Regions from separate parts of the Paenibacillus sp. FSL K6-0108 genome, predicted to be linked through region 2. Evidence: riboswitches for the same ligand, from Rfam matches in the RefSeq annotation. Region 2 holds a riboswitch; each other region holds the start of a gene.
What was found. A riboswitch is a leader RNA that binds a small molecule or an ion and turns the genes downstream of it on or off. The one in region 2 is predicted to bind thiamine pyrophosphate.

Region 1 (4,193 bases), 3.5 Mb from region 2:
GGCAATTCCAGTTTCCAGAAAATGTGGCCGCGTTTTGCACCAGCCATGCGCATATAGTTCATCATCGCTGCATCGGTGCGGGTCAACCCGTCCATGGCAGCTACAGCCACCGGGAAGAAGCAGACCAGGATGATGGTAATCAATTTGGGCAGCAGCCCAAATCCGAACCAGATCAGCAAGAGCGGAGCAAGCGCAATGGTCGGTATATTTTGACTAAGGATAAGTAATGGATAGAGTGCAGATTTCAAAAATGGAATCAAATGCAGCACCATCGCAATCAGTAATCCCACAAGTGTACCTGCTGCAAATCCGATCAAGGTCAGCTGGATGGTTGCCCATGCATGCATGCCAAGCCGCTCGGCCTGAGACGCTGCTTCATGGGCGATGTCCGAAGGCGCAGGTAGCATCCATTTCTCAATATGGAACAGGGAGACGGCTCCCTGCCATACCGCTATAAAGAGAATAACCGCCACAAAGGGCGGCCATACGCTTTTCCAATAGGCAGGCATTAGCGATATTTCTCCGTCAGGGTGTCCATGCTGAAGCCGCTTGGGCTATGGGCGATCTTGATCTGTGAGATAATGCTTGGGCTGCCGGCTTCCACAAGAACTTCATGCATTTTGCGGACAACCTCCAGCAGCTCGTCCAGTTCTCCCTCCATCGTGGTATCCAGTGGGTTAACCTGATATTTCAAGCCGGACTGCTGAATAACTTCAATGGCACGATCAACATAAGGATAGGAATTTTCGCCATTTGGTGTTTTGGGAATGACTTGAATGCTGAGTAGTGTACTTGCCATGAAAGATCACTTTTCCTTTCGGGTTAAATTGCATGAGTTAAACCAGCTTTACACTTGACCACTCCGATTGCAGTACCCTCTTCCGATCGCTGTTATCCCCGAATTTTTTTGATTTCATTTTCCGCAAGGGGAAAATCCGGGGATAAAGGCGACCACTTCGTTTCTTCAGATGGGTTCTGCACTCTTCGTTCTGGTGTAAAAAAAGTTAAACTTAAAAAAATTTTATTGGGGTAGAAATTCATTTGTATACGCTTTGGACACATCGACCTGCTCATCGAGCAGTTTTTTGCTAAACATCCAATCCGTGTAATTCTGCCATACTTCCTGCTTTTGCTCACCCCAGCGCGGCGCGTCATCCTGATATTTTGGACTCAGCCACTTTTGGCTTGCAAGTACAAGATCCTTGTCCAGATCCGGTACGGCCTTGATCAAAATGTTGGCAGCGTCTTCGGGATGTTCAATTGCATATTGATATCCTTCGGAAGTCGCTTTCAGGAACGCTTTAACCAGCTCGGGATCATTCTGAATCGTCTTTTCATTGGTAACGAGTACAGGTGTGTAGTAGTCCAGTGCCTCGGAATAATCCTTCACATACAGCATGTCGATCGGTTCGCCGCGCAGTTCGGCTTCAATACCCGTCCACGCGTAGAAAATCCACGCAAAGTCGATATCACGTTTCACAGCGGTGAAAAAGTCTGCATCGCCCATGCTGATATTTTTTACTTTGGATACATTGGCGCCTTCGCCTTCCATAATGGACTGCATCACAGCTTCTTCTACCGGGGAGCCCCATCCACCATAAGTTTTACCTTCAAAATCTTTGGGAGACTTGATGTTCCGATCCACCGGAGCGGCAAATCCGGACGTATTATGCTGAATGACTGCAGCGATGGACACGAGCGGTACGCCCTGTGTGCGGGCCTGGGTTACACTCTCCTGATAACTTACGCCAAAAGGCACTTCGTTCGAAGCCACCATCGTATCGGCGCCTCCGGCACCTGGCTGTACAATCTCTACATTTAAGCCTTCGGCTTTATAAAAACCTTGATCCACGGCCGCATACAAGCCGGTATGATTCGTATTTGGTGTCCAGTCCAGCACCACTTTAATGTCCTTGAGGGCTGCGTTGTCACCTTCACTGCTGTTTTTGGTGTTGCTGCTGCTGTTCTCTCCTGAAGGTGCAGCTTCTTTGCTGCCACATGCGGTAACAGCCACTAGTAGTACGCACAAGAGCAGTAGGCCCATCATTTTACGCCATCTCATCTTCTTTTCTCTCCTTCATGTTGTCCGGCCGGTGGCACGGGGTACTCCTTGGCTTCATATCCAAGCTTCTTGCATAAATCGACAGATTTATACCAGCTATGATCCGGATGACGTCACTTTTTTAGCTCTCTGGCTATCTAAAAGAACATTAAAAAAGCGCCCCGTTAATCCGGGACGCGTGCAGGCGTTAGAGATGTGGCACTCAGCAAAGAGGCTGGGCTGGGCCAATTCGATATACTCCGATTCCTACGCTGGCATGATCCAGATCAGGTTTAAGGGTCAGTATCTTGGTGGGATACACTCTCAGCCGGCCAATTCCGACTCCCCTGGGAAACTATGAAGTTACGGGCATTACTAGGTGTAATTATAGGATAGAGGCGGATGCATGTCCAGTCAGGAAATGGCTTAACGCTGGAAGAACTCAATCCATTCCTTCTCGGGTCCATAGATGAAGAAATAACGGTAACCGTTAGGCAGTGTAATCATCTCTCCATCAATAAATTCGGCTTCGGTTGCCTTAATGCGCTCATACTCGGATTCAAGGTCATCGACATGGATGGCAAAATGGTGCACCGTTCCTTCGGAAGGCAGCTTGTCGCTGTATCCCTGAATCAACTCAATCTCGGTCTCATCGCTTCCGTTGAAGCCGAGAAAGGCGAGCTGAATGACGCCGTTGGTATGGGTTACCCGGTCTTTTAATTCAAGACCAACAATCTCTGTGTAGAAACGCAGCGTGGTCTCCAGATCACGAACCGCAATGCCGACGTGGTCAATGCGCTTTTGAAAACTCATAATCAAAATCCTCCTTATATGTAGTGAATCTTTCTATTATTTTAGGGATATCATAGGGCTGTACTACGGGGTTGTCAAACAGGATTTTGATTTGGAAAAATTATAATTGTTCACATAATGTTCACTTATGTGGAGGGGTTCGTCATCTCTATAATTACGAAGGTAAACAGAGAGGATGAGAGAATTGCCAACAACGAAAAAAGAACAGATTGTTTTTGGAATGATGATGTGCACAGGGATGGTTATCGTCATGATGACCTTCAATTTATGGCACAATGGGTTATTGAACAAGATGCCCGCACTTGAAATACTGCTGCAGTTCATATTGTGCTTTATCATTGCGTTCCTGGTGGAGTCCTTCATTGTTGGACCTGTAGCGAGAAAAATTGTATTTTCCTTACCTTTTGACAAGTCCAACAAAATCTTGGGCGTGCTTGCTATGTCATTTTTCATGGTCATTGGGATGGTTCTGATCATGTCCTTGTACGGAATGATTTCCGCTTATCTTGCGAATCAGTTAAATGGAGCATCGGTACTAAGTACGTATCTTCATACGATTGCTCGTAATTTCAGCCTGGCGCTTCCTTACCAAATTATTATTCTGGGACCACTCGTTCGATATGTATTCGGTAAATTCATTAAGGATAAAGGGCGTGTGGTCCCTACAGCCTAAATAACGGGAGTCCCGATTCAGAGCACCTGAAAGTATTTCCTGGGCAATCTTGTGCAAATAAATAGATCGTATGATCACCTTCAATGAAAGGTGATCTGAGGCAAAGGTAGGACACTTTCTACCATGATTACAGCGCTAACGAATCGAGAACATCTTATTAGGCCGGTTTATAAGGAATGAAAAATCTAACGAATCTCAGCGGCGTTATTATGCTAAGAAACTGCAACGAGACCTTGATTTGGAGCTAATTATCTAGAATAACGTCTCTAGGATTCGTTAGATTTCAAACATGCAGAAATGGAGATGAATAGCGTGTAGCAGGTTCGTTAGAACAGAATAACGCTACAACAAAATGTCCACCACCAATTCATGGCGGTGGACATCTCAATCTCTATAATAGGTATTCTATTTCTGATTCTAATTCTCAGGTCTGCCTCGACACATAACTGTTAAGTCACTGTATCGACCACATGTTTGTTCTGCCATTGATAGGCGATCACGCTGATCATCAGCAGACCAACTGCAAAAATGGCAAGCATCCATGCGGACTGGTTAACCTCCAGATGGTCCAGACTCCAGCCTGTAACCAAAGGCAGAATGGCACCGCCAACACCACCTGATGCAATCAGGATACTCGGTGTCGATTCTTCGGTTCCAGGCATCATT
Region 2 (4,193 bases):
TTGTTAAAGGACGAAGGGAAGGTCGAATGGACCCCCAAAGTTCGTTATGGATATCTGGATCAGCATACCAAGCTCACGCCTGGAAAAACGATTCGTGATGTGTTGAAGGATGCGTTCCTGCCATTGCTTGAGCTGGAGAAAGAAATGATGTCCATCACCGATCAGATGGCAGACGCCGATGCAGATAAGCTCGAATCGTTGCTGGAAGAAATGGGTGACATTCAGGAACAATTGGAGCAAGGTGATTTTTATCTGATTGATGTGAAAGTAGAAGAGATGGCAAATGGTCTTGGCTTGTCCGCCATCGGTCTGGATCGTGACGTGGCCGCGCTTAGTGGTGGTCAGCGTACAAAGGTATTGCTTGCCAAGCTTTTACTGGAGAAACCTACAGCACTTCTGCTGGATGAGCCGACGAACTACCTTGATGTAGAACACATTGAATGGCTGACACGTTACCTGAAGGATTATCCGTATGCGTTTATTCTGATTTCGCATGATACGGAGTTTATGAATGAGGTCGTTAACGTTATTTATCATTTGGAATTTGCCAAATTGACGCGTTATTCAGCGAACTATAACAAATTCCTTGAAATGGCCGACATGAATAAGGCGCAGCATATTGATGCTTATGAGAAACAGCAGGAATATATCAAGAAGCAGGAAGATTTCATTCAGCGGAACAAAGCCCGCGCTTCCACTTCCGGTCGTGCCAAGAGCCGTGAAAAGCAGCTCGGCAAGATTGAACGGATTGATCGTCCAGACGAAGCGGCCAAACCCACATTCAAATTCAAGGATGCCCGGGCGAGTAGTAAAACCGTCTTTGAGGGCATTGATTTTGAAATAGGGTATACGTATGCCTTATTGCCCAAAATGACGATGACGATTGAGCGTGGTGAGAAAATTGCCATTGTTGGCTGTAACGGTGTAGGTAAATCCACACTGCTCAAAACTATTTTGGGTAAAATCCCGCCAATCAGCGGAAAGACCTTCTTGGGTGACTATTTGGAAACAGCCTATTTCGAACAGGAAGTACGTGCAGGTAATATTACCCCAATTGAAGATGTGTGGAATGAATTTTCTCATCTGACACAGAATGAAGTTCGAGGCCATCTTGCACGCTGCGGATTGAAAAATGAGCATATCACCCGTCCACTTAACGCACTTAGTGGTGGTGAACAAGCTAAAGTTCGTTTGTGTAAACTTCTGATGCGTGAAAGCAATTGGATATTGTTCGATGAGCCTACAAACCATTTGGATGTGACGGCCAAGGCGGAACTGAAACGTGCCTTGCAAGAATTCAAGGGTACCGTACTGCTCGTATCCCATGAACCTGAATTCTATGAAGGTTGGGTTACCAAAACGTGGGATGTTGAAGCTTGGTCTGAGAAACAATAGTTTCTTTGAGCTATTCTTCCCACAAGTACACCAACTTCGAAAACCATATTTCCTTTTACTAGGGATATGAATGAATATAATAAAAGTACGGTGACAAAAAATGGAGTCTATGGTAACATAGGCTTCAGCTTCATATGAACACTAGGGGGGCCGCACGACGCGGCTGAGATGGAAGAATGCGATTCCGGACCCTTTGCACCTGATCTGGATCATACCAGCGTAGGGAAGTGGCGCGTTTTCAGCTAATGACAAAGGGTGTTATCGATGATTTTGCGATATTGCCTGCAAGATGAATCATGCGGTTTCCAGGTATACTACGTTGCGACTATGGATGGTTTCATAGTGGGTTATGCGTTATGTATAGAGTAATTGCATGCAACAGTCATTTAGTTGATTCATGAATTTTAAATTCGTGGCCACTCCCTACGGGAGTGGCTTTTTTTGTTGTTTTAGATCGGCTTAAATCATGCAAGAGGAGGGTGAACAGGACGGCAAACTTCCACAAACATGTAAAAACACAATCATTCGAACTGCATGTGGTTTCATCAGGTACAGGAGATAGGGACTCTTTCCTGAATACAGCTAAGGATATTTGGAGGTGGGTCGATTATATCCACATTCGGGAAAAAAAGCTGAACCCTGAGCAGCAGATGGATTGGGCACAAAATTTAAAAACACAAGGTGTTCCATCTAATCGAATTGTTATGAACGGCCTAGATCAGCTGGATCAACATGCTTTGTTTGGTGGTGTGCATTGGGGTCAAGCAGTTATTCGCCGCTATGATAAGGATGTGTTGAGGATAGTCGATCGGCCCCGCTTAGGGATATCGGTTCATTCGCTGGAAGAAGCAAAAGTTGCTGAAGAACGTGGTGCGGACTATCTCTTCTATGGGCATGTCTATCATTCAAGTAGTAAACCAAATTGTGAACCTAGAGGGCTTAGTGCATTGGCTGAGGTGTGCTCCAATGTTTCGATTCCGGTGATCGCGATTGGCGGGATTGGACCTGAGCATATTGCTGCCATTCGGACTGCTGGTGCCAGAGGAGCGGCTGTGATTTCAACGATTTGGACGAACGATAGGCCAGAACTGGCCGCAGCTTCATTGCGGCAGGCGATCGTGTATTCAGAGTAGTACGCCGAATCAAGGAGATGAGATCATGAGTGAGGAAGCAAAAAATAGAAGTGGGAATCGTTCAAATTTTCATCCAGGAACGGTACCCATGAGAAAAGCTGGAACCGAAATTCGAGGAAAACTGCATGCAGAAACCATTATTGTAGGCGGAGGAGTTATCGGATGTGCCATCGCATGTGAACTCGCAACCCGAGGCCATGACGTTCTTCTGGTTGAGCGTGCGCGAATTGCCGGGGGAACTTCCAGCGCAGCCGCCGGAATGCTTGCTGCTGACAGTGAGGAATTCACTCATGCTGTGATGGCGAAGCTTGCACGGCAAAGCAAAGCGCTGCTTCATGAGCAAAAGGAACGAATCAGTTCGCTTAGCGGAGTAGATATGGGGCTGCAACAGAGTGGTTTTATTACTCCTTTTCGTTCATACAGTGAGGTCAGCGATTACAAAAATAGCCGATCTTCGAATTTCTCTGAAAAACCCATTTGGTGGGATCGTGTCGCTGTTCAACAGGAAGCGTCATGGTTGAACAGGAATACGTACGGTGCATATTACAGACCTTCCGAGAGCGAAGTTCTTCCTGTCCATCTAACTCAGGCTTATGTCAGATCGGCCCAAGCCATGGGAGCAAGGGTGGTGGAAGGTGTTCAGGATGTCCGCTTGCATACGGATTTCAACGGAGTGCAGGGAATCAAGACTTCAATAGGAACGATGACATCGAAGAATGTCATTGTTGCAACAGGGTTACATGGAGATGAGTTGATGAAACAAGTGGACATTGGTTTACCTGTTTTGCCTGTGAAGGGTGAAATTGCAGCGGTGCAGTTCTCACCCCATCATGTTGGTTTCAGACCTGACAAAACGGTCTATGCAGAGGATATATATATTGTGCCCAAAGCCAATGGAGAAGTGTGGCTCGGTGCAACCAGCCTTCCTGGAAAAACAGATACAAAAGTCTCAGTTCAAGGCATTCAGAAATTGCTTACTGCTGCGACAAGCTGGGTACCTGGCATGAAGGAAGCGCATTTTCTTCGGGCATGGGCAGGAGTTAGACCTTCGACCCCGGATGGATTGCCCTATATAGGGGCTTGTGATAGTATTCCCGGCTTATTCGCTGCTTTTGGACACTATCGTAATGGCATACTGCTTAGTGCGATTACGGGCAGCTTAATGGCTGATTTGATCTACGGTAAAACTTCTGAAGAGTTGGGAATTCAGGATCTTAGTCCAAATCGTATGAACCGAAAGGAGATACTCAGTGAATATCATTGTCAACGGACAAACCATGCAAATTGAAGATAGCATAGATCGTGTGGACAAATTGCTCCAATCATTTAATTTGCAAGTTAAAACCGTCGTGGTTGAATTGAATCGGCAAATTTTAACACGTGAATATCATGAGACAACGGCAATAAAAGACGGAGATCGAATTGAAATTGTACATTTTGTGGGAGGCGGTTGAACTATGTTGAGGATTGGAAATTATACATTTGAGTCCAGATTGCTTTTGGGTACAGGCAAATTTTCGGACTTGGAAGTGCAAAGCCAGGCGGTTGAAGCTTCAGGTACGGAAGTATTAACATTTGCAGTTCGGCGTTTGAATCTGGAGGATCGGAACAAACAGCATTTTCTGGACACATTGGACTTAAAAAGGTATACGCTGCTTCCCAATA
Region 3 (4,193 bases), 3.5 Mb from region 2:
CTGCCTGGTGCACTGCCTTCCATTCTGGTGGGCATTCGATATGCACTTGGCATTATGTGGCTGACCCTCATCGTAGCCGAGACGGTTGCAGCGGATGCGGGGATTGGATACATGGCAATGAACGCGCGGGAATTCATGCAGATGGACGTCATCGTCTTAAGCATTCTGCTATATGCTCTGCTGGGCAAGTTGTCCGATACCATCGCCAAATGGCTGGAACGGCGCTGGCTGCGCTGGAACCCGGCTCTATCCCGCAAGTAAAGCCAAAGGAGCGTGAATTAATCCATGAGCACAAGTCAGATCAGCCCTTTTCTTCAAGTAGATAGGGTTCAGAAATCGTATGATCAGCGGATGATTCTATCCGACATCAATGTCAATGTAAGACAAGGGGAATTTGTAGCCATCGTTGGACGAAGCGGTTGTGGCAAAAGCACGTTGCTGCGTCTGATCGCTGGGCTGGAATCCCCCTCTTCCGGAAGCGTTATGCTGGGTAACAGAAAGCTTGGCAGTACAGCACCCGAGACACGGTTTCTGTTTCAGGAAGCCCGGCTGCTGCCTTGGAAATCCGTGCTCGACAATGTACGACTGGGCATCCCCGACAAGAACAAGGAAGATGCACGCCAGTCGCTTCGCAATGTAGGACTTGAAGAGCGTGAAGGTGATTGGCCGGGGGTATTATCTGGCGGACAAAAACAACGTGTCGCCTTGGCACGGGCACTCGCTAGTCATCCACGCTTACTGCTGCTGGATGAACCGCTGGGTGCATTGGATGCATTAACCCGAATTGAGATGCAGCAATTAATCGAACGTTTGTGGGTAGAAGAAGATCTGACCGTCATTCTGGTCACGCATGATGTCAGCGAGGCGGTTGCGCTGGCAGATAGGGTGCTGTTAATCGAAGATGGTCATATAACGATGGATACCCGAATTACACTGGAGCGGCCACGCGTTCGGGACAGCGGGTTTGCTCATTTTGAAAACCTGATTCTGAATCGCTTGTTGACTCCTCCACAAGAGACACCACAGCAGATTGCCCAGAAACAGATATCATTCTCGATCTAATTCCACTGGAAAGAAGGCATGATTATGCAATCCCTCTCACCCGTACCCTCTCCTCCTGTTAAAGACCTGTTAAATCGAATCCCAGCTTATACGCCTGCCAAATCCATGGAACAGATCCGGCGGGAGTTGGGACTGGAAAGTGTCGATCGACTCGCAGCAAACGAGAATCCGTTTGGTTCCTCTCCCCTGGCAGCGGAAGCGGTCAGATCGCTGAGTTCCGATCTCTTGGCTCAATACCCCGACGGTTCCAGCCAACTGCTGCGTGACAAACTTGCGGAACGTCTGGGGGTGCGTACCTCCCAACTGGTATTTGGCAGTGGATCATTCGAGCTCCTCACCCTTACCGCCCAAGCTTATCTTAATCCCGGCGAGGAATCACTCATTCCGGTGCCCTCCTTTAACTGGTATAAGGGCGCTACGCTGCTGGCAGGCGGGGTCATTCATGAAGTGCCTTTGGTCAACCATTCACTGGACCTGGAGCAATTCCGGCAACGGATTAATACTTCTACCCGAATCATCTGGCTGTGCAATCCGAATAATCCAACCGGAACCATTTTCACAGCAGAGGCCCTGCTTGGTTTACTCGAACATGTTCCCTCCCATGTCGTGGTTGTCCTGGACGAAGCGTATTATGAATTCGCAGAAAATGAAGATTATCCTGATACGGTTAAGCTGCTGGAGCAATATAATAATCTGATTATTTTGCGGACCTTCTCCAAAATATATGGACTGGCCGGCCTGCGAATCGGATATGGCATCGGGAATGAAAGCATCATTGAAGGCATTAATCGGGTCAAACTGCCCATCAGTCTGACAGCCACATCCCAAGCCGCTGCTTCGGCCAGCCTGGATGATCATGAATTTGTTTCTCACTGCCTGCACTACAATCGTCAAGGACGGGAAACGTTAATGCAGTCCTTTGATCAGTGGAAATTACCCTACATCCCTTCCGAAACCAATTTCATCATGGTTGATCTGTTGCAGGATAGTGGTCCGATTACCAAAGAATTGTTGAACAGAGGCATCTCTGTCCGCGGCGGTGCCGAATTCGGTATGCCTACCTGGCTTCGGATTACGATTGGCACACCTGAGCAGATTGCCCGTCTGATCGTTGAGCTTGATTCACTGTTACATTCAAACGATTAGAATAGGTTACTTTCCTAACTCTCATTACGCACACTTCTTTTAAGCCGCCCTCTTTACATTCTGCTTGCATGTGATATATGCTGAACACACAACTGCATATCTTAATCATTGCACTAGGGGAGCCTTGCGGCTGAGACGAATCGAATGATTCGGACCCTTTGAACCTGATCTGGATCATACCAGCGGAGGGAAGTGGAGCGGCCTTTCAGTAAGCGGATTTTTTCATGTTGATGATGAAATTTAATGTGAATTGAACTTACAGACCCACTCATTTCTCCGGAAATGGGTGGGTCTTTTTCGCATTCTTCGGGCAGATCAGAAGGTGTAATTAAAGATCACGCAGTTTGAAGTTTGAATAATAAAGGGGAACGGATCGAGATGGATAACGACATAACCATTCACAACATGAGCTACGCTTTCCCGGGAAAAAGGGATTCCCCCGTGCTCTCCAATGTGTCGATGCGTGTAGCCAAAGGCGAATTTGTCTCGCTCATCGGTTCCAGCGGCTCCGGTAAAAGCACCCTTTTCAAGCTGCTGGCAGGCCTGCTTGAGCCAACCCACGGAACCATTGAAATTCCCTGGGTTCAAGAAGGAAAGCGACTGGGGCAGGTTGCCTACATGCCGCAAAAGGACCTCCTATTATCCTGGAGAACCGTCATGGAGAATTGCATGCTCCCCGCTGAACTTGCTGCAGATCGGCAGGATAAGGTAAGGATTCGAGCGGACATTCTTGCTGGTCTCGACAGATTTGGCTTATCCGGCCACGTGCATGCATACCCGGACGAGCTGTCAGGTGGCATGCGCCAGCGTGTCGCGCTGCTTCGTACGTTGTTGACAGGTGGCGAACTCATGCTGCTGGATGAACCATTCGGCGCACTCGATGCCCTAACCAAACGGGAGATGCATCGCTGGCTGCTGGAGCTCTGGGAAGGTCTGGGCAAAACCGTGTTGTTCATCACACATGACATTGAAGAAGCCCTGCTGCTCAGTGATCGGATTATTCTGTTAACTCCGGTGGGCCAAGGCCAACAGCTGCAGGATCTGACGGTACCTTTGCCACGTCCAAGACATTCGGACATGATCTACGAACCGGCTCTCGTTCAGATGAGACGACGACTGGAGGAACAATTGCATGCGACACGGTAACTTGAGAGATAGCATGAAGCATAGCGTACGAGGTTGGCTTGCCCGTTATGGTCTGTTTCTTTTGCTCATGCTCTTGCTGCTTGTCATCTGGGAGTGGATTGTGCGTATGGGATGGGTGCCCTCCTTCATCATTCCAGCCCCGACGGCGATTGCCCGTTCGATGTATGAGCATCGCCACCTCCTGCTGGCCTTACATCTGCCCGCTACCTTGATGGAAATTGTCGTTGGTTTTGGCATGTCTATTGGTGCCGGAATTGCGCTTGCAACAGGCATGCATATGAACCGATCGATTGAAAAGGCCTTATATCCATTTGTTGTGATCAGTCAGACCATCCCGCTGATTGCCCTGTCTCCTGTCTTTATCCTGTGGTTTGGCTACACGCTGTGGAGCAAAGTCGCAGTGGTGTTCCTGATCGCATTTTTCCCGATTGTGGTGAGCACCTATGATGGTCTGCGCCAGGGTGATCCGGAGCAGCGTGAACTGCTGCTGACGATGGGCGCCAGCAAGTGGGATATTTTTCGCAAACTCCAGATTCCACTTGCCCTTCCCTCCTTCTTTTCGGGACTGAAAATGTCTGTGGTGTATTGTGTGGTCGGTGCAACGATCGGAGAATGGCTCGGTGGAAGCAAGGGCCTTGGTTACTTCAGCCGCAGAATGTCGAGCAATATGAACACGGATGCCATGTTCGCCGCCATTGTACTGTTATCCCTGCTCGGTATCGCCCTGTTTGTACTCATTGCTTGGATGGAGAAAAGATTCGGTACATCACGTCATGCAGGTAGAAGAAAAGCTGGATCATTTCCGGAGGCAGACCTACCAAAACAGACGTAGTGTGCAT
Region 4 (4,193 bases), 3.5 Mb from region 2:
TGTCCCCCGGTATGTTATTCATCACGGGGGACATCCCTTTTGTTGTTGCATTCAGAAGAAGCATAATTTGCCCACCTGCGCCGATACAAAGGTCTCTATAGCTTGGGAGTGGCCATCCAATTTACTGTTCTTCCGGAACTTCAACGATCACTTTACCTTTCTCAGGGGTAATGGAACCCGCATGGATAGAGCCAGAATTGTTCATGATCTCGTAGGCAGTCTCTTCAAGCATACGAGAATACTTAAATGATACGAGTGTTTGACCCTTTACGGAAGGGCGAGTCCCTGCTTCAGCAACGGGTTTGGTTTTGATAAAAAACAGATCACCGATGGTTCCGGCATCTTTACCGATATTAGCCTGCCATTTCAGCAGGGCGTTTTCATTTTTAATGGTGTAATAACTGATCAGATCGTTATCTTCAACAATGAAGAAACTTTCCTTTTTGCCTTGTTCAAAAATGTATTGAATGGATGAATCCACTGGACCCAAAGGGTTGCGAATCTCCAGGCGTGCTTGTCCCAGTTCAGAGAAGCGTGGCAAATGAAGCGCAGCTTCACGCGCCACAGTCAGATCAGCACTACTGTAGTCTTTGACCACCGCAGCATTCGTGGTGTAGATATAGGCTTCCTTGGCCGTCTGGTTCCAGCGAACCTGTGCCCCAAAGGCTTCGCCGATGGCACGGAGCGGAAGCATGGCTTTGCCATTCACCAGAATGGGAGCGGTCGACAACGTCGCATTCTGACCGTTTTTCTTCATTGTTTTGCTGTTGGGTATAAGAACATATTTGTCGCTGCCTGTGCTGATGCTAACCTGTTTGGTTTTGTTATTGTAGCCAAACGTATAGTCCCCGAGGAATTGAAGTTCAGTCAATGCTACGTACGTTATACCCTGCTTTATAACCACATCATATTGAGCTTGTACATTGTTAATATAGGCTGTCGGTTTGTGTGTTGTTGCTGCTTCCGCCACAGTGGATGACAGCAGTGCAGGTGCCGTACCCGCAGTGAGAATCGAAGCGACAAGGATCATTTTCCACTTTTTTTGCTGCCAGGCAGTATTGGTTTGTTTCATCATTATCAATCTCCCTTCTTGTATACCAAACGGACTATTTGATCCAAATGTTGCATAGTATTGTAAAGTACACCATAGGATGTCTTCTTTCATTTACCCAAAATACAGCGTAATGATTTTTCCGGGATTGTCACAAATACCCATGTGTTGTAAAGTAGAAGCAATGAAATAAGTGAACCGGGAGCTCAATGAAGTTGGGCTGAGAGAGCGGCCTTGTGCCGCTGACCGTATATCTGATCTGGGTAATGCCAGCGTAGAGAACATGAATTTGCGATGTGCAATGGTAAGTGATAAGGGATAGAACATAAATGTCAGCGTTTCTTGGGTGCAGCGGGATTTTTCTGATGTAACGGGGATGGTGTCGTTTGTTGTCTCCTTTCTCTATATCTGCCTAATGCGTAGCATCGTGAGAATTGTAAACTGTGCGTATGGCCTGCCTGGGAACCGGGGAGGCTTTTTTGTTTGTTTTATTATTTATTTTAAATCAAGGGAAACAGAGGAAGGAAGTTGAGAACATGTCAACAGCAGTGGGTAGCAACAGATTGAAGTTAACCGATATTTTGGTAACGATTGTGATTGCAGTGGTCTTCGGGGTGATCTACAAAATATGGGGACCTACATACGATCTGATGAAGCCATTCGGCGTTCATGCGGAGCAGATGATTTACGGCATGTGGTTTATGGCGGGCACCTTTGCCTTTGTAATCATTCGGAAGCCAGGTGTAGCCATTCTGGCAGAAGTTGCGGCATCCACGGTGAGTGCTTTTCTCGGAAGTGAGTGGGGCATGTCCACACTGGTATATGGGCTGCTGCAAGGGCTGGGTGCAGAGATTTTCTTCGCCGCATTTCTGTATCGGAAAAGCAATCTGTTCGTCACCTGCCTTGCGGCTATTGGTGCAGCGGCGGCTTCGCTTGTACTGGATTATCAGTACGGGTACATTGATTCCCTCTCGGCTTGGAACTATACACTGTTTATCGGATTCCGCTTCATTGGCAGTATTCTGATTGCAGGTGTATTCGCCTATTATCTCGCCAAAGCGCTGGAGCTTACAGGTGTAACACGATCCCTCAGACCAGTGTCGAAGCAGGATTATGAGGCGCTGGACTAGATGAATGAAGTGGAGAAAGTGCAAGCGGTAGGTGTTACGAATCTAAGATGTAAGTTCCCGGGAGAGAAGGCCTTGGTGTTCCAAGGCTTGTCTCTCTCTGTGCGTCAAGGGGAGAAAGTGTTGTTGCTTGGACCAAGCGGCTCTGGCAAATCAACTTTGCTGCAAATTCTGAGCGGTCTGATTCCACGGTCTGTGGAGATTCCGATGAAATGTGATGACATTCAGGTACCTGAGCAGCCGGGTATTGTTTTTCAAGACCCGGATACCCAGTTCTGTATGTCATATACGGATGAAGAGATTGCTTTTGTACTGGAAAACCGAAATATTTCACGTGAGCAGATGCCTAAACTTATCAAGCGATACCTGGAACAGGTCGGGTTATCTTTTGAACATAATCGTACACTCATTCAATCGATGTCTCAGGGGATGAAGCAGCGTCTTGCGATGGCTTCGATTCTGGCCATGGAGCCAGACGTACTCTTCCTGGATGAACCAACGGCACTGTTGGATGATGAAGGAACCTCTCAGGTGTGGGAAACGGTGAAACAGATTGCACAGGACAAAACACTCATTATCGTAGAACATAAAATTAATGAAATTGTCGAATGGGTAGACCGAATCATCGTATTGTCGCCTGAAGGAAAAATTGTGGCAGATGGCCCGGCAAATCAGGTGTTTACAGATGAGCGGAATATGCTTAGGGAATACGGAATCTGGTATCCGGGGGTCTGGGAAGAACGAGGACAGACGAAAGCACAGATGTTGGTCACAGGAGAGTTTATTCGTTATGGGGCTATTGAAAGTGAAAGTATGGATAACAAGGAGGGGCGAGCTTCTGCGCTGCCCCAACCAGCCTTGGAAATGCAGCAATTCACCGGATGGCGCGGAAAAACACCGTTCATTCAGGTGGAGCAGGCCAAGGTATGGCACGGAGATTGGGTGGGGATTGTCGGGGCTAACGGGGCAGGTAAAAGTTCATTATTACTGTCCATGATGAATATCCTGAAAACGACAGGCCATTATGTTGTGGAAGGACAATCGGCCGGAAAAACCGAGCAGCTTGCAGATCGCATTGCCTTTGTATTCCAGAATCCTGAATTTCAATTCGTGACAAATTCAGTCCGTGATGAAGTGGGATTTTCCTTGCTGAGCGGAAAGCTAACTGCCGAAGAAAGAGGTATGCGAACCGATCATATGCTGGAGCAATTCGGATTGACAGACCTGTCGGGGCGGCATCCCTACCAATTGTCGATGGGACAGAAACGCCGATTGAGTGTAACATCAGCGCTGGTAAGGGAACAGCGTATTTTGTTACTGGATGAACCTACCTTTGGACAGGATGCGCGCAATACCTTTGCCATGTTATCACAGCTGGAGCGGTTGCGGCGTGAAGGAACCGCTATTGTGATGGTTACGCATGATCGTGAAATCGTGAACAGGTATTGCAACCGAATCTGGACGGTGGATGAGGGGAGGTTAACCGATGCAGCTCTCGTTTCCTCATCGTGAGACCTGGCTTCACGCGGTGAATCCGGGGTTGAAAATGATTTTCCTGACATTGCTGTTTGTCTTCGTCATTCTTGTTCACAATCTGAATGTAATGGCGAATGTGGCAGTTATCATGCTGTTATTGCTGGGCTGGACAGGTCACCCATGGCCCAGACTATTGCTGTATGCGTCTCCGTTCATTCTGGTATTTATATCAACTTCCACAGGGATGATCATGTTTGGTAAAGGGGAAACCACCTGGTTTCAGTGGGGATTGATTCATATTACCGAAGAGAGCTTCTATCGTGGGTTACATTTGGGGTTTCGTTCTCTAAGTATGGCGGCAGCTGGACTGTTATTTGGCCTGACGACCAAACCTGTTCGGCTCTTTTATTCCCTCATGCAGCAGTGGAGACTCCCACCTAAGTATGCCTATAGCTTTCTTGCGGCTATGCGCATGATTCCGATTTTGCTGGATGAATTCCAGACGCTGCGGTATGCCATCCGCATTCGGGGAACGAGGC

Region 1: linked by a shared signal. The riboswitch ahead of MHB49_RS02620 (ABC transporter substrate-binding protein) and the one ahead of MHB49_RS20760 (thiamine phosphate synthase) in region 2 are both predicted to bind thiamine pyrophosphate.
Region 3: linked by a shared signal. The riboswitch ahead of MHB49_RS05115 (ABC transporter ATP-binding protein) and the one ahead of MHB49_RS20760 (thiamine phosphate synthase) in region 2 are both predicted to bind thiamine pyrophosphate.
Region 4: linked by a shared signal. The riboswitch ahead of MHB49_RS05165 (ECF transporter S component) and the one ahead of MHB49_RS20760 (thiamine phosphate synthase) in region 2 are both predicted to bind thiamine pyrophosphate.

The regions. Positions count from the first base shown of each region.
Region 1 covers NZ_CP150288.1:523,472-527,664, forward strand. Annotated here, with positions in the region: gene MHB49_RS02610 (ABC transporter permease) at 1-509, opposite strand, end outside; gene MHB49_RS02615 (MTH1187 family thiamine-binding protein) at 509-799, opposite strand; gene MHB49_RS02620 (ABC transporter substrate-binding protein) at 1,022-2,062, opposite strand; TPP riboswitch at 2,288-2,400, opposite strand; gene MHB49_RS02625 (VOC family protein) at 2,468-2,854, opposite strand; gene MHB49_RS02630 (hypothetical protein) at 3,039-3,527, shown strand; gene MHB49_RS02635 (MFS transporter) at 3,977-4,193, opposite strand, start outside.
Region 2 covers NZ_CP150288.1:4,623,485-4,627,677, reverse strand. Annotated here, with positions in the region: gene MHB49_RS20765 (ABC-F family ATP-binding cassette domain-containing protein) at 1-1,395, shown strand, start outside; TPP riboswitch at 1,529-1,638, shown strand; gene MHB49_RS20760 (thiamine phosphate synthase) at 1,875-2,528, shown strand; gene thiO (glycine oxidase ThiO) at 2,554-3,816, shown strand; gene thiS (sulfur carrier protein ThiS) at 3,779-3,982, shown strand; gene MHB49_RS20745 (thiazole synthase) at 3,986-4,193, shown strand, end outside.
Region 3 covers NZ_CP150288.1:1,074,916-1,079,108, reverse strand. Annotated here, with positions in the region: gene MHB49_RS05130 (ABC transporter permease subunit) at 1-261, shown strand, start outside; gene MHB49_RS05125 (ATP-binding cassette domain-containing protein) at 286-1,062, shown strand; gene hisC (histidinol-phosphate transaminase) at 1,081-2,208, shown strand; TPP riboswitch at 2,314-2,416, shown strand; gene MHB49_RS05115 (ABC transporter ATP-binding protein) at 2,587-3,354, shown strand; gene MHB49_RS05110 (ABC transporter permease) at 3,341-4,186, shown strand.
Region 4 covers NZ_CP150288.1:1,084,941-1,089,133, forward strand. Annotated here, with positions in the region: gene MHB49_RS05160 (copper amine oxidase N-terminal domain-containing protein) at 122-1,075, opposite strand; TPP riboswitch at 1,239-1,349, shown strand; gene MHB49_RS05165 (ECF transporter S component) at 1,588-2,181, shown strand; gene MHB49_RS05170 (ABC transporter ATP-binding protein) at 2,182-3,690, shown strand; gene MHB49_RS05175 (energy-coupling factor transporter transmembrane component T family protein) at 3,665-4,193, shown strand, end outside.